Regions from separate parts of the Luteibacter sp. HAY1-4A genome, predicted to be linked through region 2. Evidence: predicted binding sites of a transcription regulator. Region 2 holds the regulator's gene; each other region holds the start of a gene.
What was found. Region 2 encodes FliA, which starts transcription of late flagellar genes. Its sites were predicted from a motif close to TAAAGTTTNNCNNNCNNNGGCCGATAA; they were not measured.

Region 1 (4,122 bases), on a different contig from region 2:
GTTGCCCGTAGGCGACGGCGAAATCCTGGAAGTCCATGTCCTTGCAGATGGCGAGGCCGGTGCGCGGCGTGCCGTTCAGCATCTGGAAGTCGTTCCCCGGCGTGAACCTGTCTTCGAAACCGGGAATCAAGTGGTGCTTGTCGTACATCACCGGGGAGGGCGCGTTCGGTTGGAAAACCATCGCCATGTTGCGTTCGGAGCCGTGCGCTCCCTGGAAGTCGACGCCCACGTTGACGATGATGCCATGCCGTTGCGCGAGCCCGGCGAAGGCAGGGATGGCCGAGGACGTGGCGAAGCTGCCTTCCGGTATCACGACCACCTGCGCGCCCTGGGCCGCGAGGCGGTCCATCGCCGCGAGGTAGCGATCCTGGCGGGCCGTGCCTTCCGGCGAATCCACCGAGACCAGCTTGCCGGTCTGCTCGAGCGAAACGAGTCCGATGCGAACGCTCGATGTCGCCGGCGTATCGAGTCGCCAAAAGCCATAAACGAGGGCGAGCACGAGGATCAGCAGCGATGCGCCGGCGATCGCGCCCTTGGCCCGGCGAGTCGCCTGCGCGGCACCCAGCATCGCCACCGCGGTCACGACAAGCATGAGCAACGTGCCGATGCCCCAGATGCCCGTGAGCGCCGCTACCTGGATCAGCGGCAATGCATCCATCTGCGTATAGCCGATATCGAAGAAGGTGCCGTGCGGCGAAAGCAGGTTGTTGACGAATGCCAGGGTCACCCACATCGCCGGGACGGCGAGCACCGCGGCGAACGGGCGGCCCCGCAGGAGAAGGCGCCTATGCAGCAGCACGCAGAGCGCGAACATCAATCCCGGCAAGACCATCGCGTAGATGACCACGCCCACGGGCAGGCGAATGTGGGTGTACATGTACGACCACAGGTTGCCCGAGCCAACCGCCATGGCGAGGAAGGCGGCGGCGACTGCCCACGGCGTACGCACCCGCGACGCCAGCCAGAGCACGGGGAGGGGCGCCAGCCACGTCGCCCACCACACCGGATGCGTGCCACTCCCGAACCACCAGCCAATCGCCGTCAGTGCGGTAGCCAGCAACCAGGTCGGGACTACGGAACGTTCAAGTCGCGATAGCATCGATCAGTCTTCCCGTGGATGCGAGATAGAAGGCCCGGAAACGCTTCTCGTCGTAGCTGAAGCGGCCCGCCCGGTACAACGCGATAAGGCCGTGCGCATGCGCCCACAGGTCCATCGCCAGGTCCCATTCGTCGAGCTTGCGGAACGCGCCGCGCGACATCCCTTCCACGATCGCGTCGGCGATCAGGTTCAGTGTGGGCGAACGGCGCGCGCGGAAATCCTCGGGAAAGCGCCTGGCGTCCTCACGGGGAAGCCCGAAGGCGTGGTCGAAAAGATGCGGATGGGCCAGCGCGTAGTCGAGGTACGAGCCGAGCATGGCCAGGAGGCGCTGCCGCGGAGTGCCCTGGCCCGCGTGGTCGGTCCAGGTGCGGGCCGCCTCCTCGAAACTGTCGTCGGAGAGCCGCGCGAGAAGCGCTTCACGATTGGGGAAATGGCGGTAGATCGCCATGGCCGAGAGGCCCACCTCGGCCGCGACGCGGCGCATGGAAACGGCGTCCGCACCTTCCGCGTCGAAGATGGCGTGGGCGGCGGCGAGGATGCGGTCGGAGGTGTTGGCTGGCGACATGTATACACTGTAAACATGTCGCCAGCCACGGCGCAAGTGCGGGAGGGAGGGGTCAAGTCCTGGGCCGCACGGCCGATACCACAGCCATAACGGCGCGATCTCCGCGTCCCGGCAAAGTCCCGAGCGAGCGCAGGCCATGAGCATCGAAGACGCACTCCTCGGCGAGGACACCGGGGTCTACAAGACCCTGCTCGAATCCACGCGCGCCATTCCCTGGAAGATCGACTGGGCGACGCTGCGCTTTGCGTATATCGGCCCGCAGATCGAGGAACTGCTCGGCTGGAGCCCCGAATCGTGGGCCACGGTGCAGGACTGGGCCGACCGCATGCATCCCGAAGACCGCGAACGGGTTTTCAATTTCTGCGTGGCCCAGTCGCAGGCGGGCATGGATCATGAAGCGGACTATCGCGCCCTGCGCAAGGACGGGGAGTTCGTGTGGATCCGCGACGTGGTGCACGTGGTGCGCAATCCGGACGGCACGCCGAACGCGCTGATCGGCTTCATGTTCGACATCAGCGAGCGCAAGCGCACCGAGGAACGGCTGCTGGACATGCAGCGCGAGCTGGAAGAGCTGTCGTACAAGGACGGGCTAACCGGCCTCGCCAACCGCCGCCGCTTCGACATGATGATGGACGCGGAATGGCGTCATGCCCAGGGACTGCGCCAGCCGGTGTCGGTCATCGTGCTCGATATCGATTACTTCAAGCAGTACAACGACCATTACGGCCACCTCGAAGGCGACGAGTGCCTGAAGCGTGTGGCCAGGGCGCTGGAAGGCATCCTTCGCGGGCCGCGCGACATGCTTTGCCGTTTCGGTGGCGAAGAGTTCGTGCTGTTGCTGCCGGACACCGACGAGGGTGCGGCCATGGCCCAGGCATGGCGTTGCCTCGACCTCATCGACAAGGCACTCATCCCCCATGCCGGTCACGGTCCTGGCAAGCGCCTGACATTGAGTGCGGGCGTGAATACCGTGGTGCCGAAAGAGCACGACGAGGTCACCCCGTTCCTCGCCGCGGCCGACCGGCGCCTCTATCTGGCGAAGGAACGCGGCCGCGCGCGGGTGGTTTCCGACGACGGCGTGCTCTAGTAGAGCGCGCGCGTCTTCAGCGTGCCGTCGATGGCCGCGAGTTCGTTGCGTAGGGCGGCCGCGTGTTCCTCGGTGGTGGTCACGTCGATCACCACGTAGCCCACCTGCGGCGAGGTTTGCAGGTACTGGCCGTCGATGTTCACCGCCGCGCGAGAGAACACCTCGTTCACCCGCGACAGCACGCCTGGGATGTTCCGGTGGATGTGCAGCAGCCGGCGGCTCGTGGCGTGGCCGGGCAGAGACACTTCGGGGAAATTCACCGCCGAGAGCGTGCTGCCGTTGTCGCTGTAACGGACCAGCTTCGAGGCCACCTCGATGCCGATGTTCTCCTGGGCCTCGGCGGTGCTGCCGCCCACGTGCGGCGTGAGGATCACATTGTCCATGCCCACCAGCGGCGACACGAAGGGATCGTCGTTGCCCTTGGGCTCCACGGGGAAGACGTCGATCGCCGCGCCGGCAAGGTGCTTCGAGCGCAGGGCGTCGGCCAGGGCATCGATGTCGACCACCGTGCCCCGCGACGCGTTCACGAGCATGGAGCCCGGACGCATGCGGGCGATCTCGGCGGCGCCGATCAGGTTCTTCGTCTGCGGCGTTTCGGGCACGTGCAGGGTGACCACGTCGGCGCGTTCGAGCAGGTCTTCAAGGCTGGCCGCCGCCCGGGCATTGCCCAGGGAAAGCTTCGCCTCGATGTCGTGGAAGATGACGCGCATGCCCAGCGATTCGGCGAGCACGCCGACCTGCGTGCCGATGTGGCCATAGCCCACGATACCCAGCACCTTGTCGCGAACCTCGAAGCTTCCGGCGGCCGACTTCGACCAGCCGCCGCGGTGGCACAGGGCATTCTTCTCGGGAATGCGGCGCACGAGCAGGATGGTCTCGGCGATGACCAGTTCGGCGACGCTGCGGGTGTTCGAATAGGGCGCGTTGAACACGGGCACGCCGAGGCGCTCCGCTTCGGCCGTGTCGACCTGGTTCGTGCCGATGCAGAAGCAGCCCACGGCGATGAGGCGGCGGGCTTCCGCCAGCACGGGCGCGGTGAGCTGGGTGCGGGAGCGGATGCCCACGATATGGGCATCGGCGATACGCTCCAGCAGTTCGTCCTCGGGCAGCGACTTCTCGTGGAACTCGATCTGCGAATAGCCCGCCTGGCGGAAGGTATCCAGCGCGCTGCGGCTGACGCCTTCGAGCAGCAGGACCTTGATGTCTTCCTTCGGGTACGAGGTGCGCGTCATGGCGGTACTTTCAGTTCCACGGGAGGAACGGCCACTATGCCAGAACCCGGCGGCCATGTTGCGGCGCACCCAAAGGGCTGGCACGCTCGGCACGACACCCTGGTGAGCTTCCCATGACCGACCCGCGCCTGGCCGAGCT
Region 2 (4,122 bases):
GGCCTGCTCTCGCGCAACATCCGCACGAGCGGCCGCAACTTCGACACGGTGGGTGGCGGCGTCACGGCGCTTGTCGGCACCACCGGCGTCGGCAAGACCACCACGATCGCCAAGCTCGCCGCGCGCGCCGTGCTGCGCCATGGCGCATCGAACGTTGCGCTGATCAGCGCCGACCAGTACCGCATCGGCGCCGGTGCCCAGCTCGAACATTACGGCCGCCTGCTTGGCGTGCGCGTGTTCAATGCCCACGACGCCACCAGCCTGCGCAACGTGCTGCTCCAGTTGCGCGGCCGGCACACCGTGCTCGTTGATACCGCCGGCCTGGCCGGCAACGATCCCAAGCTGCAGCAGCAATTCGAAACCCTGCGCGCTACGTCCGACGTGCGCGTATGCCTTGTGCTGGCGGCCAATGCGCAGGCGCAGGCCATCGACAGTGCCATTCGCGCCTACGCGCCGCTGGCACCGCAGAGCGCCATCCTCACCAAGCTCGACGAGGCGCCGTTGATTGGTGGTGCACTCTCGGCCCTGATCCGCCACAGCATGCCGCTGGACTACACGACGGACGGGCAGCGCGTGCCCGAGGACATCGCCTCGGCGGACGCGCGCAAGCTGGTCTGTTTCGCGGCCCAGCTGCTGAAGCAGCACAACGAAGAACCCGACGACGCCTTGCTGGCCGAACGTTTCGGCACGGCGACCGCCGCACTGGCCTGACGGCCCCACGGAACACAGACAGAACACATACGGGCAGTGACTTCCTTCATGAGCACACACGTCGATTCCACCCAGGCCGCCGGCCTCAACTGGCTCGCCGACCGTCGTCCCACCCGCAGCATCGCGATCGCGGGCGGCAAGGGCGGCGTCGGCAAGACCACGGTGGCGGTCAACCTCGGCATGGCGCTCGCGATGGGTGGCCGTGACGTCCTCCTCCTGGACGCGGACCTCGCCATGGCGAACATCGACGTCCTGCTCGGCCTGCAGCCCACGCGCCACCTGGGCCACATGCTGGAAGGCGACTGCCGCATCGAGGATCTGATCCTCGAAGCCGCTCACGGCCTGAAGGTGATCCCGGCCACGTCCGGCACGCGGCGCATGGCGCAGCTGCCGAACATCGAGCACGCCGCGGTCATCCGGGCGTTCGACGAATACCCGCTGGCTCCGGAGTACCTGATCGTCGATACCGCCGCCGGCATCTCCGACAGCGTGTCGATGTTCGCGGCGGCCTCGGACGAGGTGGTGGTGGTGGTCTGCGACGAACCCGCGTCGCTCACCGACGCCTACGCGCTGATCAAGGTCATGAGCCGCGAGTTCGACGTCAACCGCTTCCGCATCGTGGCGAACATGGTCCGCCACGCCCAGGAGGGCCGCCAGCTGTTCGAGAAGCTGTCCCGGGTGACCAATCGCTTCCTCGACGTGTCCCTGGATTTCATGGGCATGGTTCCGCACGACGAATACCTGCGCCAGGCCATCCGCCGCCAGTCGGCCGTGGTCGACGCATGGCCGAGCAGCCGGTCCGCGGTCGGATTCAAGAATCTGGCCAGGTCGGTCGATACATGGGGTGAACCCGAACCCCGGGCACAGGGTCGCATCGGCTTTTTCGCCGAGCGGTCCCACTTGGGAGGAGGGCTGCCACTGTGAGCGTCGCGACCGAATATCTGGAAATCACGCGTATCCCGGCGGATCAACTGGTAAAGACCCACGCGCCGCTGGTGCGCCGTATCGCCTATCACCTGATGGGCAGGCTGCCGCCAAGCGTGGATGCGAACGACCTCATGCAGGCCGGAATGATCGGACTGCTCGAGGCCGCAAGAAATTACTCGCCGACTCGCGCGGCCAGCTTCGAAACCTATGCGGGTATCCGCATACGTGGCGCCATGCTGGACGAACTGCGCAAGACGGACTGGACCCCGCGCTCCGTCCACCGGAAGTTGCGCGAGGTGGCGGAGGTGACGCGGCAGATCGAAAACGAGACGGGTGGCGACGCCGAAGACGCCGAGGTGATGAAGCGGCTGGGCATCGACGCCATGGAATACAACCAGATCCTGGCGGACGCGGCGAGCGCGCGGTTGTTGAGCCTGACGGCGCCGGAAGGCGACGAGGGCGCGGCGATCGACGTAGCCGATCCGGACGCGACGGGTCCGGAAGGCATGTTCGAGCAGGAAGGCCTGCGGGACGCCCTGGCGCAGTCGATCGACGGGCTGCCCGAGCGCGAAAAGCTGGTCATGTCGCTGTACTACGATGAAGAACTCAACCTGAAGGAAATCGGTGCGGTGCTGGGTGTGAGCGAGTCGCGGGTGTGCCAGATCCACGGCCAGGCCCTCATTCGCCTCCGTGCACGCATGTCGGGTTGGAAAGACAAGCATTGACGAACGCGCAGTAGCAAGGCGGAGATAAGTTTTGGACAAGAACATGAAGATCCTCGTGGTGGACGATTTCTCCACCATGCGACGCATCGTCAGGAACCTCCTGGTGGAACTGGGTTTCACCAACACCCTGATCCAGGAGGCCGAGGACGGCAACGCCGCATTGGCACTGCTGCGCGCGCAGCCGATCGACCTCGTGGTCACGGACTGGAACATGCCGAACATGACCGGCATCGACCTGCTCCGCGCCATTCGCGCCGACGCGGCCCTGAAGTCGCTGCCGGTGCTGATGGTCACCGCGGAAAACAACCGCGACCAGATCATCGCCGCCGCGCAGAGCGGCGTGAACGGCTATGTCGTCAAGCCGTTCACCGCGGTCACGCTGAAGGAAAAACTCGACAAGATCTTCGAACGACTCGCTGCGGCCGCGGGCTAAGGAACGACGATGAACACCATGCTTTCCACCGGCCACGACGTGGCACCCGAACTGCGCGAGCTGCTTGGCGCCGACGATCCGGCCGCCTTCGAGCAAGCGCTGGACAACCTCCTGCGCACGCGCGAACAACACCTGTTCCTGGCGCTCGGCCACCTCGCGCGCGACCTGCACGAGTCGGCCCGCCGCCTCGCGGCCGACATTTCCCACGACGGCGTGCCGGGCAACATGAGCGATGCGCGCAAGCACCTGCGCGACGTGCTTGAAATGAGTTCGCAGGCGGCCCATCGCACACTCGACTTCAGCGAAAAGCTGCGTCCTCAGGCCCAGGCGCTCGCCCGCCAGGCCGATGAAGTGCTGGTGCTCGACCAGGCCGATCCGGCCTTCGCCACCAATGCCACGGCGCTCGCCGTGCGCGTGGGCGACTTCGCGCAAAGCTGCGACATCGGCTTCGGCGAGATGGTCGAAGCCCAGTCGTGGCAAGACCTCTCCGGCCAGCGCGTGGCCCAGGTGGAGGCCTTCATGGCCAAGGTCGAGTCCTCGCTGGTGGAACTCGTGCGCCTCACCGGCTCGCTCGCGGGCGGGTCGGCGCCGGCCGCCGACAAGGTCAGCCAGGACGAAGTGGATCGCCTCCTCAGCGAATTCGGCTTCTGAGCGCCCTATGAGCGTGGAGCTGGACAACGAGCTGCTCAACGTCTTCCTGATCGAGGCGCGGGAACTGCTCGAGAGCCTGGGCGAGCAGCTCGTGGACCTCGAGTCTTCGCCGGAAGACGCCGAACTGCTGAACGCGGTATTCCGCGCGTTCCACACCGTGAAGGGCGGTGCGGGCTTCCTCGGCCTCAATCCGATGGTGGAGCTCTGCCACCGCGCCGAGGATCTCCTGAACGAGGCGCGCAACGGAGCCATCGTGCTCAACGCGGGCTTCATGGACGCCTTGCTGGAGTCGCTCGACCTTCTCAACGACATGATGCGTGCCGCCGACGGCGGCATGCCGATCGATGCCGCGCCGCGTTCGCTGCTCGATCGCCTGCTCATTCCGGGCCGCGCCGTATCGGCGCCTCCGGTGGCGCTCACCGCACCGGTGGCCGCGCCCGCCGCCGGCACCGTGCCGTCGCGCCCGTACGATCCCATCGAAGACGAATTCGAGGCGATGCTCGACGCCGCGCGCAGTGAGCGCGAGCCCGCGCCTGCTTCGTCGGGCACCATTTCCGACGACGAGTTCGAGGCGCTGCTCGATTCCCTCTACGGTACCGGGGCACCCGGGGCCGAGCCGGATGCATCCGAGACCATGGCGCCGGTCGTGGCTGCCACGCCGGCACCGGTCGCGGC
Region 3 (4,122 bases), on a different contig from region 2:
CGCGAACCATCCATGCGTATGGCGTTCGCACGGACGTCGTCCTGGCTGGCCACCCGGTTGCGGCCTGCCTGCTTCGCACGGTAGAGCGCGCGATCGGCCGCGTTGAGCAGATCGAGCGGGCCGCTTTCCGAACTCGCGTTGGCGGCCGCCACGCCGATGCTGACGGTCACGACGCCGAACGAGCTGAGCGGATGCACGATGGACAGCGACTGGACCTCCTTGCGCAGGCCTTCTGCGAGCGCGAGTGCGTCAGGCAGGGTGGTGCCGGGCGCCACGACGGCGAATTCCTCGCCGCCGAAACGGGCGATGAAGTCGCCGGCACGCAGTCCCCGCCGCAGCAGTGCCGAGGCAAGCGTGCGCAGGCATTCGTCGCCCGCGAGATGGCCGTAGCGGTCGTTGAATTCCTTGAAGTGGTCGACGTCGAGCATGAGCAGGGCAATCGGTTCCTGCTGCCCTGGCCGGTGCCATTCGCGCAGCAGGCGCTCGTCGAGCGCGCGCCGGTTGGCCAGGCCGGTGAGGCTGTCGACGAAGACGAGCCCTTGCAGTTCGTCGCGGCTGCGAACGAGGCGGAATTCCTCCTCGACCAGGTCCACCTGGGCCAGTGTGCCGCGCAGCCCGATGCCGATGACCGCCGCGATGGCGCCGCAGATACCGAGGAGCGGGTACCCGGGAATCACCATCAGCCCGAAGCCAAGCACACTCATGGCGAGGAACGTGGGACTGGCGCTCTGGACAAAGCGCACCAGGTACACCGGGGCATGCCAGTAGCGCTGCGGCATGCGCGTGGCGGCGGCGAGGAAGAGCGCGAGGAAGGGGAGGTCGAGCAGCACGTCCCACGGCGACGTGCCGAATTCGGGATGGCCGGCCAGTGCGACATGGTGGTTGTAGAAGTAACCGGAGATCGCGTAAGTGACGAAGAAGGCGGAGACGCCGCGGAAGTAGAAGTGGTCGTCCGGCCGGTCGGTGGCCACGTAGCGCAGGAGGGCAGCCACGGCGAGACACGAGTTCTCGAAGTCGAGCATGTATGCGACGTCCACCGCCGCCTGCGTGCCGACCGCACCCTCCAGGGACACGATGGAGAACGTGCGGATGTAGAAAAGCACGCCGAGCAGCGTCGCCAGGACCAGGTCGATGGCCATCGCCGTTTTCTTCCGCGCCGCCACGGGCGCGGACGAGACGGATACGAGGACCGGCAGCACGTACAGGATGTAGAAGAACATGCTGTCGCCGGGGGCCGGGTTCGAGTTTTCCAGCACGTAGTTCTGTCGGGCGGAAAGCGACATGCCCACCGTCCACAGGGCCAGGCTGGCTAACAGTAGCCACCACCGGCGGTCCCTGGGCGGGCCTTCCCGATGCCAGGCGACCAGCACGCTGGCCATGGCCAGGGCGGCCACGGAGAAGAAGAACGTATAGGAGATGGCCATGCCTGCGGCAGGCAAGAGCACGAGCGCCGCCGCGTGGGCCGCGATGATGGTTGCCGCGATGATCGGATATTTCATGGCGAGCCTCCCGCCACCTGCAACACAATAGTCATATCGGCCGGGCGGACGGGAAATTTAGAGCCATGGAGCGATGTTACGGGCGGATCTGCCGCCCAGGTGTTAAGTCGTTCCCAGGAAACCATGGTGCAGCGTGTCAAAGCGATTGAGTGATCCAAGAACGTATCTTTGCGAATGGGTAACGTCACCTGTTCCCGTTTGTCGGCTTGGATTCACCGGCGCCGGATCGCAGGATGTGCGATCCAGCCGCGTGGGCTTCGAGCTCGCCCGGGACTGACCGTTCCAGCCAGGGAGCTCCTCATGCAAGCCCTCGTCGACACATCCATGGCGCCCGGCGCCGCCTGTGCCAATGCCAGCCTCCTCTCGCTCGCCGAACGGTACGACGCCGTGCGGGCACGTACCGAGGCACTCGTGGCATCGCTCGGACCGGAAGACATGGTCGTGCAGTCGATGCCCGATGCCAGTCCGGCCAAGTGGCATCTGGCCCACACCACGTGGTTCTTCGAGACCTTCCTGCTGGGGCCGAACCTCCCCGGCTACGAAGTTTTCGACGCCGACTTCGGCTACCTGTTCAACTCCTACTACGAAGCGGTCGGACCGCGCCATCCGCGGCCGCTGCGCGGCCTGCTCACGCGTCCGGCCATCCCGCACGTGCTGGCCTACCGCCATCATGTGGACCGGCATATGCGCACGTTCTTCGGGAGCGAGCTTTCGCCGGAACTGGAAGCGCTCATGCGCCTCGGATTCGCGCACGAGGAACAGCACCAGGAACTGCTGGTGATGGACGTGCAGCACTTGTTCGCGCAATCGCCGTTGAAACCGGCCTTCGATCCGGCGTGGAAGGCGCCCGAGGCTGGCCCCTCCGGACGCTTCCGTTCCGTAACGGGTGGCCCTGTCCGCGTCGGGGCGCGGGACGAAGCGTTCGCCTTCGACAATGAGGGCCCCGCGCACACGGTCTGGCTGGAACCGTTCGAAATCGCCGACCGGCTGGTCACCAACGGGCAGTGGCTCGCCTTCATGGCGCTGGGCGGATATCGCCGGGCAGACCTGTGGCTGTCGGACGGCTGGGCACAGTGCCAGGCCGAAGGCTGGGAGGCGCCGCTCTACTGGCAGCACGACGGCCAGGCCTGGTCGCACATGACGCCGGGTGGCTGGCGGCCCGTGGACCCCGACGCGCCGGTGACCCATGTCAGCTACTACGAGGCCGAGGCATTCGCGCGCTGGGCGGGGGCGCGCCTGCCCACGGAGGCCGAATGGGAGCACGCCGTGCGCACCCGCGCGGACCTGGACCAGGTCGACGATGTGGCCTGGCAATGGACCTCCAGCGCCTATGCGCCGTATCCGGGATTTCGTGCGGCGGACGACGCCGTGGGCGAATACAACGGTAAGTTCATGAGCGGGCAGATGGTGCTGCGTGGTGGCGCCAGCGTTACGCCGCCGGGCCATTCGCGCGTCTCGTACCGCAACTTCTACCGGCATGGGCAGCGCTGGATGTTCAGCGGCGTCCGTCTCGCCCGCGATCCCGGAAGCTCACCCGATCGGGAGCGCCTGACCTTCCTGCGCGACACGCTGGCCGGGCTCTCGTCGTCGCCCAAGGCGTTCTCCCCGAAGTATTTCTACGACGGCAAGGGCTCGGAGTTGTTCGAAGCCATCTGCGTGACGCCCGAGTACTATCCGACCCGCACGGAGACGGCACTTCTTCGCGACATCGCACCGGTGCTCGCCGAGTCGATACCGAAAGACGCAGTGCTGCTGGAACTGGGCAGTGGTGCGAGCGACAAGACCCGCGTGCTGCTCGACGCGGCACCCTGGATCTCCGCCTATGTGCCGGTGGACATCAGCGCCGACGCGCTCGACGGTGCCGTGGCAAGATTGCGCGAGGCGTACCCGGCGCTGGCCGTACAGCCGGTGGTGGGCGATTTCACGCAGGGCATCGAGGTACCGCACGCCGTCGCCGGCCGCCCGCTGGTCGCATTCTTCCCTGGTTCCACCATCGGCAATTTCACGCCGGACGAAGCGGTGGCGTTGTTGCGTTCGGTGCGCCAACGGCTCGGTGCCGATGCACACTTCATCGTCGGCGCCGACCAGGTGAAAGACCTCGACGTGCTGCTGGCCGCCTATGACGATGCGGCAGGCGTGACCGCGGCGTTCAACCGCAATGTGCTGGTCCGCATCAACCGGGAACTCGGTGGCGACTTCGATCCGGAATCGTTCGAGCATCGCGCGCTTTGGAACCCGGCTTTCGAACGCATCGAGATGCATCTCGTGAGTCGCGAGGCACAAAGCGTCACGGTGGCCGGGCAGGCGTTCGCGTTCGCGGCCGGCGAATCCATCCACACCGAGAACTCGCACAAGTTCACGCCGGCCTCCCTTGCGCGCCTGGCGGCGGCTGGCGGATGGGGGGTCGAGCGCTCTTGGATCTCGCCGGACCCGGCTTTCGGTGTGTTCGTGCTGAAGGCGGTGTGAGCAGTCAGGTCGCATCGTCGACGGTCATGAAGCCGTCCGCCGAAACGCTCACGACGGCACGACGGTGCGCCTGAACCCTCATGGCATCCTCCGTGGATGCCCCGATGGCCGCAGCGGTCTGCGCGACACCGACCGGCTTGTTTCCGCGGCGTTTCTG

Region 1: ACPYOD_RS01640 (GGDEF domain-containing protein) is a predicted target of FliA. The motif match lies at 1,717-1,743, and genes of this name have one in related genera.
Region 3: ACPYOD_RS06495 (GGDEF domain-containing protein) is a predicted target of FliA. The motif match lies at 1,533-1,559, and genes of this name have one in related genera.

Annotation. Positions count from the first base shown of each region.
Region 1 is NZ_JBNDHZ010000003.1:66,876-70,997, reverse strand. It holds gene ACPYOD_RS01650 (nitrilase-related carbon-nitrogen hydrolase) at 1-1,099, opposite strand, end outside; gene ACPYOD_RS01645 (TetR/AcrR family transcriptional regulator) at 1,083-1,664, opposite strand; gene ACPYOD_RS01640 (GGDEF domain-containing protein) at 1,801-2,751, shown strand; gene serA (phosphoglycerate dehydrogenase) at 2,748-3,983, opposite strand; gene ACPYOD_RS01630 (FAD-binding oxidoreductase) at 4,097-4,122, shown strand, end outside.
Region 2 is NZ_JBNDHZ010000010.1:33,914-38,035, reverse strand. It holds gene flhF (flagellar biosynthesis GTPase FlhF) at 1-711, shown strand, start outside; gene ACPYOD_RS04915 (P-loop NTPase) at 760-1,635, shown strand; gene ACPYOD_RS04910 (RNA polymerase sigma factor FliA) at 1,632-2,363, shown strand; gene cheY (chemotaxis response regulator CheY) at 2,395-2,796, shown strand; gene ACPYOD_RS04900 (protein phosphatase CheZ) at 2,806-3,447, shown strand; gene ACPYOD_RS04895 (chemotaxis protein CheA) at 3,455-4,122, shown strand, end outside.
Region 3 is NZ_JBNDHZ010000014.1:9,685-13,806, reverse strand. It holds gene ACPYOD_RS06495 (GGDEF domain-containing protein) at 1-1,499, opposite strand, end outside; gene egtB (ergothioneine biosynthesis protein EgtB) at 1,800-3,965, shown strand; gene pgaD (poly-beta-1,6-N-acetyl-D-glucosamine biosynthesis protein PgaD) at 3,970-4,122, opposite strand, start outside.